One region of the Pseudoalteromonas sp. B160 genome, then DNA from elsewhere that is predicted to be linked to it. Evidence: predicted binding sites of a transcription regulator. Region 1 holds the regulator's gene; each other region holds the start of a gene.
What was found. Region 1 encodes ArgR, which controls arginine synthesis, uptake and breakdown. Its sites were predicted from a motif close to ANTGAATANNTATTCANT; they were not measured.
Positions count from the first base shown of each region.

Region 2: the regulator ArgR is predicted to act here: its motif matches at 1,750-1,767, upstream of P4S61_RS19775 (arginase family protein).
Region 3: the regulator ArgR is predicted to act here: its motif matches at 2,323-2,340, upstream of argE (acetylornithine deacetylase).

Region 1 covers NZ_JARLUX010000001.1:2,682,332-2,686,626, forward strand. Annotated here, with positions in the region: gene P4S61_RS12430 (ABC transporter ATP-binding protein) at 1-498, shown strand, start outside; gene P4S61_RS12435 (Dyp-type peroxidase) at 563-1,462, shown strand; gene argR (transcriptional regulator ArgR) at 1,482-1,949, opposite strand; partial or broken gene mdh (malate dehydrogenase) at 2,174-3,110, shown strand; gene ispB (octaprenyl diphosphate synthase) at 3,191-4,162, opposite strand.
Region 2 covers NZ_JARLUX010000002.1:238,759-243,053, reverse strand. Annotated here, with positions in the region: gene P4S61_RS19780 (substrate-binding periplasmic protein) at 1-491, opposite strand, end outside; gene P4S61_RS19775 (arginase family protein) at 616-1,728, opposite strand; gene udp (uridine phosphorylase) at 2,158-2,913, shown strand; gene cdd (cytidine deaminase) at 2,894-3,826, opposite strand; gene P4S61_RS19760 (hypothetical protein) at 3,875-4,252, opposite strand.
Region 3 covers NZ_JARLUX010000001.1:2,473,163-2,477,457, forward strand. Annotated here, with positions in the region: gene panP (pyridoxal-dependent aspartate 1-decarboxylase PanP) at 1-1,057, shown strand, start outside; gene argE (acetylornithine deacetylase) at 1,118-2,266, opposite strand; partial or broken gene argC (N-acetyl-gamma-glutamyl-phosphate reductase) at 2,481-3,486, shown strand; gene argB (acetylglutamate kinase) at 3,493-4,254, shown strand; gene P4S61_RS11550 (ornithine carbamoyltransferase) at 4,262-4,295, shown strand, end outside.

The DNA.
Region 1 (4,295 bases):
CAGCAAGTATCAGCTGTATTTGTTACTCATTCAAAAGAAGAGGCATTTGCGTTTGCTGATACATTAGCGGTAATGCACTGTGGGAAAATTGCTCAACAAGGTACGTCTGAGCAGCTATTTAGTGCTCCAAGCTCAAAGGTAGTTGCAGAATTTCTTGGTCAGGGCATATACTTAGATGCAGAAGTATTAACAGCAACTGAATATCATACTGCTTTCGGATGTGTTGAGTCATTAGTTACGCATCGTCATGTTAAGCAAGTTGGGAAACTTTATGTTCGCCCACACCATCTTGAGTTAATACCTTTTCAATCACAAGGCTGTAGTGCAAATACGGTGACTATTTTAAACAGTCGTTTTGTTGGTTCGCATTTTGTGTATAAGGTTATGGTTGATGGACAAGAAATTGAAGTTGCTGCTCAGTTGGGCCATTCATTTTTAGCAAATGAACAGGTGACAATAAAAATAACACCACACACGGTTAACTTTTTCGCAGATTAAGTGCTTTAGTATTTTTAATTTCATTAAAAACGCCGTGTATGAGATTTTGAGTTAAGGAAATACCATGGCGCAAGCGCAATCTGGAATTTGTGCTGAGGCAAACTTGCACGGTTTACATTTGTTTTTTAATGTATTTGATGGCCACGATGAGTCATTACGCAAAAAGTTAAAATACGTTAGCGCTATCCAAGATGAGTTTTCAGATCAGTTTTCTGAATCGATGCTCTCCAGCCTAGTTGCAGTGGGGGCACAGTATTGGCCGCACATTCTGCCTGAATTTCTGCCTAGTGAATTACAGAGCTTTCCTAATATTCCTCATAATGATCATATTATGGGGGCTCAGCCTTTTGATTTATTTGTCCAAATTCGTTCCGATAGGGAAGATGTAAACCATTTATTTGCTTTGCAAATTCTTAAGTTATTTGCCCCCGATGTTGAATTGGTTGAGCAAGTGCGAAACTTTCGATTTTTAGATGGTCGCGATTTTAATGGTTTTATACTCGGTGGTGACACTCCTCATGGTCGCCAAAAGCGCATCACAGCGTTAATCAATAAACCCAACCATTTTGAAGATCAAGGCAGTTACGTACATATACAGCGCTATAAGCATGACTTAAGTGTGTGGCAAAATTTACCTCTGAGTGAGCAAGAGCAAATAATGGGACGCACTCGCTTAGATAATACCTTGATTATGCCTGCGACTGAGAATAGTCATGCTGTACGCACTGAGTTAAAAGATGAGCAAGGGCAACCACTGCAATTAAATCAAAACATGCCTTATGGTGACGTTTACGAACAGGGTATATTAGCGATTAGTTATGCAGCACAGGGAAATGCATTTGAGCAAGTATTACGAAGTCGATTAGGTGATGCCGATTGCTACGATCATTGGCTTGATTTTACTCAAGCCGATATGGGTTCTGCGTTTTTTGCCCCATCAATTAACTTTTTAAAGCAGCTGTAAAAAGTTTGAATCGGTAGATTTATACCGTATCAAATAAAATACGCACACGTTCAAGAGTTACATCAATTTCAGATACTTTAGCTGGAGCGATAAAAATAGTATCGTCACCAGCAATGGTACCTAGTACGCCATCTGCTTTACCTAATGAATCTAATAGTCGAGCAATTAATTGTGCAGCTCCTGGGCTGGTTCGAATAATGATCATCATTTCGTTATGCATTATATCAATCACTAACTGACGTAATGGGCTTTTCGCTGTAGGTACGCCCATTTCAGCAGGCAAACAATAGACCATTTCTTGTTTGGCATTACGAGTGCGTACCGCGCCAAACTTGCTTAACATCCGCGACACCTTACTTTGACTAATATTATCAAAGCCTTGCTCTTTTAGGGCGTCAACAATCTCACCTTGTGAACCAAAGTTTTCTTCTTTTAAAAGTGCCTTAAAGGCCTTTACTAATGCTTCTTGTTTATCTTGTGGTTGCATATTATAGGTTCTTATTCATAAGTGATGCGCTAATTGTACACAATGTTGCATACTTATGCAGTAGTTGTTTGCTTTTGCGATGGATTTTAGTGCTGTAAACCAGCAAGTTTACAACTATGGTCTAAATTATATGTGAAATAAGCAGGATAAATTTGTCTTTAGTCGTTAATTTCATTATCTTTAGAGCCACAAATATTTCCTACCTCAAATTACGGAGAATTCCAATGAAAGTTGCTGTATTAGGTGCTGCTGGCGGTATCGGCCAAGCGTTGTCTTTATTATTAAAAACAGGCTTACCAGCTGGTTCTGAATTATCACTTTATGATGTTGCTCCAGTTGTTCCTGGTGTTGCTGTTGATCTTTCTCATATCCCAACTGACGTTAAAGTTGCAGGCTTTGGTGTTGATGCACTAGATCAAGCGTTAACTGGTTGTGATATCGTTCTTATCCCTGCTGGTATGCCACGTAAGCCTGGTATGGACCGCGCTGATTTATTTAATGTTAATGCTGGTATTATCAAAACATTAGCAGAAGGTATTGTTGCTAACTGTCCAAAAGCATTAGTGGGTATTATCACTAACCCAGTAAATGGCACTGTGCCAATTGTTGCGGAAGTATTCAAAAAAGCAGGTACTTACGACGCGAAACGTGTTTTCGGTATTACCACTCTTGATGTGATCCGTTCAGAAGCATTTGTAGCTGAGCTTAAAGGTGTTGACGTTGCAACTGTGAAAGTACCAGTAATTGGTGGTCACTCAGGCACAACAATCCTTCCGTTACTATCTCAAGTTGAAGGCGTTACTTTCACTGATGAAGAAGTTGCTGCACTTACTCCACGTATCCAAAATGCAGGTACTTGAAGTAGTAAATGCAAAAGCGGGCGGTGGTTCTGCAACATTATCAATGGGCGCTGCTGCTGCACGTTTTTGTATGTCTTTAGTTAAAGGCTTACAAGGTGAAGACGTTGTAGATTACGCTTACGTTGCTGTTGAAAATGGCGATGCTGCATATTTTGCACACCCAGTACGTTTAGGTAAAAACGGCGTAGAAGAAATTCTTTCTTACGGTGAACTAAGCGCATTTGAAGAGCAAGCTAAAAACGACATGCTTGATACGCTGAAAAAAGACATCCAAGAAGGTGTTGATTTCATCAACGCTTAATTGCTAAGTCGATTGATACAAAAAAGCCTGCATTTGCAGGCTTTTTTATGCTCGAAGGATTTTTATACATTAGGTGTTTATTAGTGATTACGATCAACGGCAATACGAGCCAAGCTAACGAGTGCTTCTTTATACGGTGATTCATCTAATACAGATAAACACGCAATCGCTTTATCAGCTTCTTCGTTGGCTTTATTCATCGTAAACTCAAGTGCTTTGGTTTCATTGAGGGCACTTAGAATAGCTTCTAAGTGGTCCATACCATTACTGTGCTCAATGGCATCACGGATCAACTGTACTTGCTCAGCATTACCGTGGCGCATAGCATAAAGTAGTGGCAGGGTAGGTTTGCCTTCGGCCAGATCATCACCGATGTTTTTACCTAACTGCTCAGCATCAGCATTGTAATCAAGTACGTCATCCACCAATTGAAAAGCGGTTCCTAAATGCATACCATAAAGATTAAGCGCTTGCAGCGTAGAGTCGTCTTTTTCGGTAATAATCGCAGCAAGGCCTGTTGCAGCTTCAAATAATTTAGCTGTTTTAGAATAAATTACCTGCATGTAGCTATCTTCGGTGGTATCAGGGTCGTTACAGTTCATTAATTGCAGCACTTCACCTTCGGCAATCACGTTGGTTGCATCAGCGAGTATTTGCATAACTTGCATTTTACCAATACCAACCATCAGCTGAAATGAGCGGGTGTAGATAAAGTCACCAACAAGTACGCTGGCTGCATTACCAAACTCAGCATTTGCTGTCGGTGTTCCTCTGCGTAAATTTGATTCATCAACGACATCATCATGCAGTAATGTAGCTGTGTGAATAAATTCAACAATAGTTGCTAAAGTAACATGATCTTTGCCTTCATAGCCAAGTGCTTTAGCCGCTAAAATAGCCAACATAGGGCGAACACGCTTGCCGCCGCTGTTTACTATATATAAGCCTAGTTGATTGACTAATGCTACATCAGAGCGCATTTGCGCGTAAATTAGTTGATTGACGTCATTCATATCGTTTTCGATTAACGCCTGGATAGCTTTTATATCCATTGATCTCCGAGCCAATTTTAATGGGTATACGGGGCTGATTGTACAACAAAAAACAGCTTTGCTCGACAGTTTGTGACGATTCGCTGAAAAAACACGGTTAAGCAGCTTAATTTAGCCTTAATTTGGAAAGATA
Region 2 (4,295 bases), on a different contig from region 1:
TGAACTATTTTAAAAATATTATCAAAACTATTCATCAGCATTAGATTTACACCTTCTTCAAAGCCCTGTGATAATAAAAAGTGATGGCTGTAGTTATCTTTTAATACCGCAATTCGGTATTGCTTTGCTTGCTCTAGGGAATTGATAACAATGTTTTTTGAATTCAATGCATACAGATAAGTATTCAACTTTGCTAATTCTGCAATCCAAATAAATTGCTTTTCACGAGGAGTTGAACGCGTCATAGAAAAAATACACGTTTGCGGATCGCGCAGTGCCATATTAAATGCAGTACTCCAACTATGCACTGAAATTGTATAATCGAGTGTTGAAGAAGCTAACACCATTTGAACTTTATCAGCGATATAGCCAACAAGCTGTTCATTTTCATCAATATATTGAGCAGGCGGAAAGTTTTCTGTAACTATGTTTAATTTAGCTACAGTTTGACTACTTAAGATTATTAATAAAAAATAACACCACTTAGCCACTCTTACCCCACCGATTATTATTTTAAGCCTCTCTTGATGTAAATTAAATATAACGGCAAATAGCTGATTTGTGAATTAAAAAAGCAGCATGCCTCAGCATGCTGCTTATATTAACTGTTATTGACTATGCGCGGTTCATGGCATTAATTAAAAATGCTGAAATTTTTGCACCTTCTCTAAGCGTTGTATCTGAACTCGATTGACCAATCAGTGAACTGTCAGTAAATGGGGCAATTTCCATCATATCAGCGCCAGTGATCGGAAATTCATCAGCCAAAGCAACCAAGATATCCAAAGCATGCTGCGGCGTTAAACCGTTCCCTTCGGGTGTGCCTGTTGCTGATGCAAACTCTTCATCGAGGGCGTCAATATCAAAGCTGACGTAGAGTTCATCAACATTATCAGCTTTAAGCTGAGCAATTACTTCTGCGGCAATTGCCGGCGCGCCTCGTTCGATGATCTCATGGGCCCAATGTTGTTTAACGCCAAAGGTAGATTCCCAGTGTTCTTTTGGCTTACCGCTTGAACGAATACCAAATTGGATCAGATGATGTGGTGCAGGTAAAAACTCTAAAATATGCGTGCACCACGAGCCAAAACATAAATCGATACCTAAACGCTCAACGAGTAAATCGGTATGCGCATCAAAGTGAATAATCGCAGTGCGTTTACCTTGCGCACGCTTTGCCTTCAAATACGCTTTAGTTAACGGGTAACTAATTGAATGATCACCACCAATACCAAAAATGCCTTTATCAGTAAACGTTGCATAAAAGCTATCGCATACATCTTCAGTGATAGACAACGGGCTGACATAATACTCACTGCTTGGATTATCATATAATGCCTGTTGGCAATTACTGATAGTCGCGTCGTTTAAATATTTATCATGCAATAAATGTGGAATAACCCTTACATCACCTAAATCAAACGACTTTGCCTGAGGCTGCTGATCAATCAATGCTGAACGTAAAAACAACGGCCCCCAGTTGGCGCCGCGTAAAATGCCACCACCACAGTCAGAGCTAATGCCTAAAGTCACCGCTTTATGCTCACTTTGACTAAGTGTATCGAGTGATGCACGCCATAGCGTATCGACATTATCTTCTTGTCCATACAGTTTCATACGCAGCGCCGCTTTACGTTCTTTTGCAGTATTAACCGTAAAAACGCCATCGCCCGGCGGACATAAACAGTGCTCAACTTTACTTTTAAATGTGTGCCATTGTGTGCTCATTGCAATTCCTTACTGTGTGCTTTTGCGTAGTTATGCAAAAGAGCGTTGTTGAAAATAAAATTAATAAAAGATTCACGCGCCGATTTTCACTCGCAATTTTATTACTCTCGCCGCTTTAGCTACATTTTAAATAACTATATAAATCTCTATAATAACAATTGGTTATACTTATTCGTCCAACAACGTATAAACTAAAATAGAGTGCCTAGTAGGATTGATATAGTGTCTATGAATACAAGTCAACTACCGGCGATGACACAAATTAAAGTCAGTTGCTTGAATATTCAAAGAGAATGAATAAATTTGATAACGGACATCCGTCCTGTACAAGGCAATGCATTGTAGTAATTATGCTAAATTGACAACAACTCTTTATAAATTAGCGTTATTAACTGACGTTAGAACAAAAGTTATAAATAAGGCCCCGCTATGGAAAAGGTATTTCACTTAGGACTCACCCGCGACGATCTACACGGTGCAAAACTTGCAATTGTACCGGGCGATCCAGATCGTGCAGCACGTATTTCAACTTTTCTCGAAAACCCAACTTGCCTCGTCCAAACCCGAGAATTTCATGCTTACTTAGGTCAACTTAACGGTAACTCTGTGGTTATTTGCTCAACCGGTATTGGTGGTCCTTCAACCTCCATTGCAGTAGAAGAGCTGGCGCAATTGGGAGTTGAAACATTCTTACGAATTGGCACAACTGGCGCTATTCAACCTCATATTAATGAAGGTGATATTTTAATCAGCCAAGCATCTGTGCGTTTAGATGGTGCGAGCCAACATTTTGCGCCATTGAACTACCCTGCGGTGTCTGACTTTTTCGCCACTCAAGCGATGGTAAATGCGTGCGGTAATTTAGGCATTGATTTTCATATTGGTATTACTGCATCAAGCGATACTTTTTACCCAGGTCAAGAACGTTACGACACTTACTCGGGTTATGTACCAAAAGCATTTCAAGGTAGCTGTGAAGAATGGCAAAAGCTGGGCGTGATGAACTATGAAATGGAATCAGCAACCTTATTTACAATGTGTGCAGCACTGGGGCTAAAAGCAGCCTGTGTAGCTGGTGTGTTGGTTAATCGTACTCGCCAAGAAATCCCCAATGTAGATCACGGCGAGATTGAGAAAAAATCAGTCGCCGTGGTACTCGAAGCCGCTAAACTGCTGTTGGCTTAATATTTAAACTAATACTTTGTAGTACTGGCAAATCAGTGTAACTTGCCAGTACTGCTTGACTGACACTCAACTGATTTCCCTTGCCCTGCGTTTGTAGTAACTCAATCCCTTTGACAACATCTTTAGTCATTGCCAAACCGGCTAAATGCAATTGACTCACCGCACTTTGCAGTGGTGATAAGCTCGGGCTATACGCGGCATTTTCCGCATAACAACCATAAAAATTACCATTTTCGAAAGTACTAATTTTCACTGCGCTGTAATTTTCAGAGTAAGGTACATATGCAGCCAACGCATAACTTAACAACGTTTTATCCAGTTCATCAGTTACAACAAATTCATGCTGTTGTGGAGCGGGGTTAAACAAGCTATAAGAATTACCTAAATCTTGCGGACCAAATGAGTGAGGGAGTAAATCAGCCAGCTTGAATTGCTGCTGCGGTAATAAAATATCAAAGCTCTGCGCATCAGCCAACTCATTCATAAATTGACGACAATAACCACATGGCGCATCACTGATAGCAATTTTAGCTATTTTTTTCGCGCCATTGAGCCAAGCGTTATTAATTGCCGATTGCTCAGCATGAACCACTAAGCTTAATGCTTGTTGTGCAAATTCAACGTTAGCCCCAAAATAAAAATGTTGCTCACCGTGTTTATCGTAGCCAACTACAATTGCCCCAACAAAAAAATGTGAAATAGGCACAACTGCAAATTTTGCAGCAATAGGTAAACAGGCACGCAGTATAACCTCGACAGGTTGCTTATATTGCGCGCACAAAGCTGTAATATCAGCGGTATTTAAAATACCCTTGTGCTGTTTTACGTGAAGATATAACTGCTGCTGTTGTTTTTCACTGAAGCTAAAAACGCAGCTAGTTTGAGTACTTACTGTAGGCGTTAATGAAGACATAGACTAGTTTTATGATTTAATGGCTAACTAGTTTAGAAGGTTCAACGCTTAAATGCTAGGTTGATTTACTAACCAATTTTTCGCGCTGTTAAAACAATCAAAGTTTTCTGCCTTTATATCAAAGCGTTGTGCTTTTTGCAAAAACAAATCGTGCATAAAACCATCAAAACTAACGACGCGAGCAATAAAGCAACTAGCTAACCACTGAGATACTGCTGGCATAATAGTCAGCAGTTCACTTGCCGGAAATTTATGCGTTAATTCAGACACATCAACGAGTAACTTATTACTGCCGTAAATAGATACGTACTGCTGCGCGATTTGATAAAAGTTCATCACATCCTGTGCACTTGCCGTCCCTCTTAGCGTCATCATTATTAATGACGTAGATGCATCATACGTGATGCAAGTAGACACATTTGACATATTACTACTCAATTATTAATACACTTACCATTATGGCAAAACA
Region 3 (4,295 bases), 210 kb from region 1:
CGGCGAATTTAAAGGGATTGGTTCACAAGGTTTGATCCGTGCAATGTTGCATTATGGATATAAAGGCCTTGCAGTACTTATTTCCGAACGTGGCCATTACTCGCTAGGAAAATCAGCTGATTTACTTGGCATTGGCCGTGATAACTTTATTGCCATTAAAACTGCAGATAACAATAAGGTTGATGTTGATGCAATGCGCGCCAAAGCCCATGAGCTAGCAGCGCAAGGTATAAAAGTGATGGCGATTGTTGGGGTAGCCGGCACGACTGAAACCGGTAATATTGATCCTCTTGATGCTATGGCTGATTTAAGCGCTGAACTCAACTGCCATTTTCATGTAGATGCAGCATGGGGAGGAGCTACGCTGCTTTCTAGTACATACCGCTCGTTACTAAAAGGCATTGAGCGAGCAGATTCAATTACCATCGATGCTCATAAACAAATGTATGTGCCAATGGGCGCTGGGTTAGTGCTATTTAAAGATCCTACAGCTACGGATGCTATAGAACATCATGCAGAATATATTTTACGTAAAGGCTCTAAAGATTTAGGCAGCCACACACTTGAAGGTAGTCGTCCTGGTATGGCTATGTTAGTGCATGCTTGCTTACGCGTTATTGGCCGTAAAGGCTACGAAATCTTAATAGATAAAGGAATTGAAAAAGCCCGTTACTTTGCTGATTTAGTGAAAGCAGATGACGACTTTGAGCTGATCTCAGAACCTGAGTTATGTTTACTGACATACCGTTATGTGCCAAAACAGATAAAACAAAAAATAGCTCAAGCAGATGAACAAACGCGTTTGGATATCTTTGCCTCGTTAAATCGTTTTACTGCCAGTATGCAAAAACGCCAACGTGAAGCCGGTCGTTCATTTGTGTCCCGTACCCGTTTAACTCCCGCGCAGTATGATCATCAACCTACAGTGGTATTTCGAGTCGTACTTGCAAATCCGCTGACATCAGAGAGTATTTTAAAAGATATACTTGCTGAGCAAAAAGAGCTGGCTAAAACAGATCCTGTATTTAAGAAATATCTTAAGAAATACATGGACTGAGCAGTAACAGTTGCGTTATTCCCAGGTTGCGTGGGGATAACGCAAGCAGCACTTTCTTTGTTAGCTAAAACACGATGTTCTGATCATTTCAGTGATAATATGTTGAGATGGTTTAATTTTTTCCATCGCCAAAAATTCATCGGGTTGGTGAGCCTGATTAATTGAACCCGGTCCCATCACAATCGTTTCACAACCCAATTGTTGAATAAATGGCGCTTCAGTACAGTAGTTCACTGCAACTGCTTGCTCTCCTGATATTTTTTCTGCCAGTTTAACTAATGCCGAATCAGTACTGCCAGTAAACGCGGGGATTGGCTCGTGCATATCCATCACACTGACTGAATCTGGATATTGGTTATTGATCTCTGTAGCTATTTTTAACAGCATCATTTGCAGTTCTTGCACACTTAGACCCGGTAAAGGGCGCATATCAATATGCATTTCACAGCAGCCACATATGCGATTTGCATTATCGCCACCATGAATGTGTCCTAGATTTAAAGTAGGGTAAGGAATAACAAAATGCTCAACTGCATATTTATTCTTTAATTGCTCTTTTAAAGTTAACAGTTTTGCAATAACTTTATGCATCACTTCAATGGCATTTAAACCACGTTCAGGATCAGAGCTATGTCCGGAACGACCGACTACGCGAATCGCGCTGCTCATATGTCCTTTATGTGTGAAAACAGGCGTCATATCAGTAGGTTCACCAATAATACACCGAGCTGGCTTTAAGTTTTTATGCTGACAAACTTGCTGTGCACCGGCCATGGTGGTTTCTTCGTCGGCAGTAGCTAGAATCAAAATTGGCTGTGTTTGAATATTCTTATCTAGTTCACTGATTGCCTGTAATACAAAAGCGAAAAACCCTTTCATATCAATACTGCCTAGACCATATAATTTATTGTTATCTTCACTTAATTTAAACGGATTATAGTTCCAACGACTATCATCAAATGGGACTGTATCGGTATGACCGGCAAGCATTAAACCACCATCTCCCTGGCCACGTTTTGCGAGTAAGTTAAAACGACCTTTAGGGCCCGACAACTCAGTAATTTCACATTCAAATCCAAGACTTGTACACCAAGTAGCTAATAAATCGATCACCCCTTTATTGCTCATAGACAATGACTCATCCATGGCACTAATTGAAGGTGCAGCAATCAATTGCTGATACATAGATAAAAAAGACGGTAATGACATAAAAAAATCCAAAATAAGTATTCAATCTAATTGCATAACAATATAAAAGTATTTATGATGAATATCAATTCACTTTTTAAGCATAAATATATTAAAGCGACGCAATGAATATAAAACGACGATAACCAGATTTCATTCATAAAATAGTGTTTTATGCACTGTTAAACCCGATTTGAATATATATGTAGTAACAAAAAACCAAAAAGAGTAACGAATGAAAGTAGTGATTATTGGCGCAAGTGGCTATAGCGGCGCAGAATTAGCAAGTTTGGTAGTAAAACACCCGCAATTAACCTTAGCTGGTTGCTATGTATCTGAGCAAAGCTTAGATAAGGGTAAATTATTAAGTGACTTGTATCCTGAGCATTTAGGTTTGCTTGATTCTCCTTTATTGCCTCTTAGTGATAGCGCTTATAACGATATTGAAAAGTCGGCCGATTTTGTATGTTTGTGTACTGATCATAAAGTGAGTGTTGACTTAGCGCCACGTTTTTTAAGCATGGGCAAAAAAGTATTTGATTTATCGGGTGGCTACCGTTTAAAGCAGTAATGAAGATTATCAAACCTATTATGGTTTTGCGCATCAACATACGGAATTACTGAGTGAAGCGGCTTACGGATTGGCTGAATGGAATAGTGAAGCAATCGCCAAGGCGCAGTTAGTCGCTGTGGCTGGTTGCTATCCAACAGCAGCGCTGAATGCGTTAAAACCATTGCAACAAGCCGGCTTATTAGCCGAGCAAACCATTATTATTAATGCTGTATCGGGTGTAACCGGTGCGGGGCGTAAAGCTAGTGTAGCCACGCATTTTTGTGAAGTGTCGTTAGCACCTTATGGATTGTTTAATCATAGACACAGTCCTGAGATTGAGCAGCATTTAGGTCACAAGGTGCTATTTACGCCGCATTTAGGTAATTTTCCACGCGGTATTTTAGAAACTATTTATGTGCAATTGAAACCTGGAGTTACACCAGAGCAAGTTACACAAGCTTATCAAGTGCTTGCTGATGAGCCACTGATCAGATTGCTTGGTAATAAGATGCCATCAATAAAAGGAGTTGCAAAGCAGCCTTACGTTGATATTGCATGGCAGCAGCAAGGTACGCAGCTAATTGTGATGGCAGCTATTGATAACTTATTAAAAGGTGCTGCAGGGCAAGCATTGCAGTGCATTAATTTAGCCATGGGTATTGCCCATAATACAGGTTTAAAAGGGTAGTTAGTAATGCAAACATGGGTCATTAAACTCGGTGGTGCAGTACTCAATACAGAAGACGCGGCTAAAGCGTTATTTGAGGCGCTTGCATCGCAAACTCAAGCACAATTTGTCATCGTTCATGGTGGCGGTTCACTAGTTGATAATTGGTTGACTGAGGCTGGTTTTGCTAGTGCGAAACATCAAGGTTTACGCATCAGTCCAAAAGAGCAAATGCCTTATATTGTTGGCGCGCTTGCGGGGTGTGCTAATAAACAATTAATGAGCCAAGCAATTATCGCAGGTCATAAACCCGTCGGGCTTAGTTTATACGAAGCGGGCATTATTTCGTCACAAAAACTCAAAGCGCTTGGTCAAGTTGGTAATTGTGACGGCGGTGTGCAAAGTGTGATACCGGAGTTATTAAAACTTGGTCGTTTACCTCTGGTCAGCTCTATCGGTTTTGGTGAAGATGGCCTTTGGTATAACGTAAACGCTGATGAAGCGGCGGCGGCAATAGCTAAAGAGCTTAATGCGGAAATTATTTTTATGACTGATGTAGAAGCTGTACTTGATGCAAATAAACAGCCGTTACATCAACTTGACACAAACCAGATCAATACTTTAATTGCAGAAGGAGTAATTTTGGGTGGGATGGAGGTCAAAGTAAAGACCAGCCTTCTTGCTGCCCAGCACTTACGACGTGGCGTTTACATTTCGAGCTGGCAAAAGCCAGAAAACTTAATTGCTCTACTCGCGGGTGAGCACGTCGGAACAAAAATTACACCATAGGTTTTATATGTTTAATCATTTTTTATCGGGTCTAGAGTTAG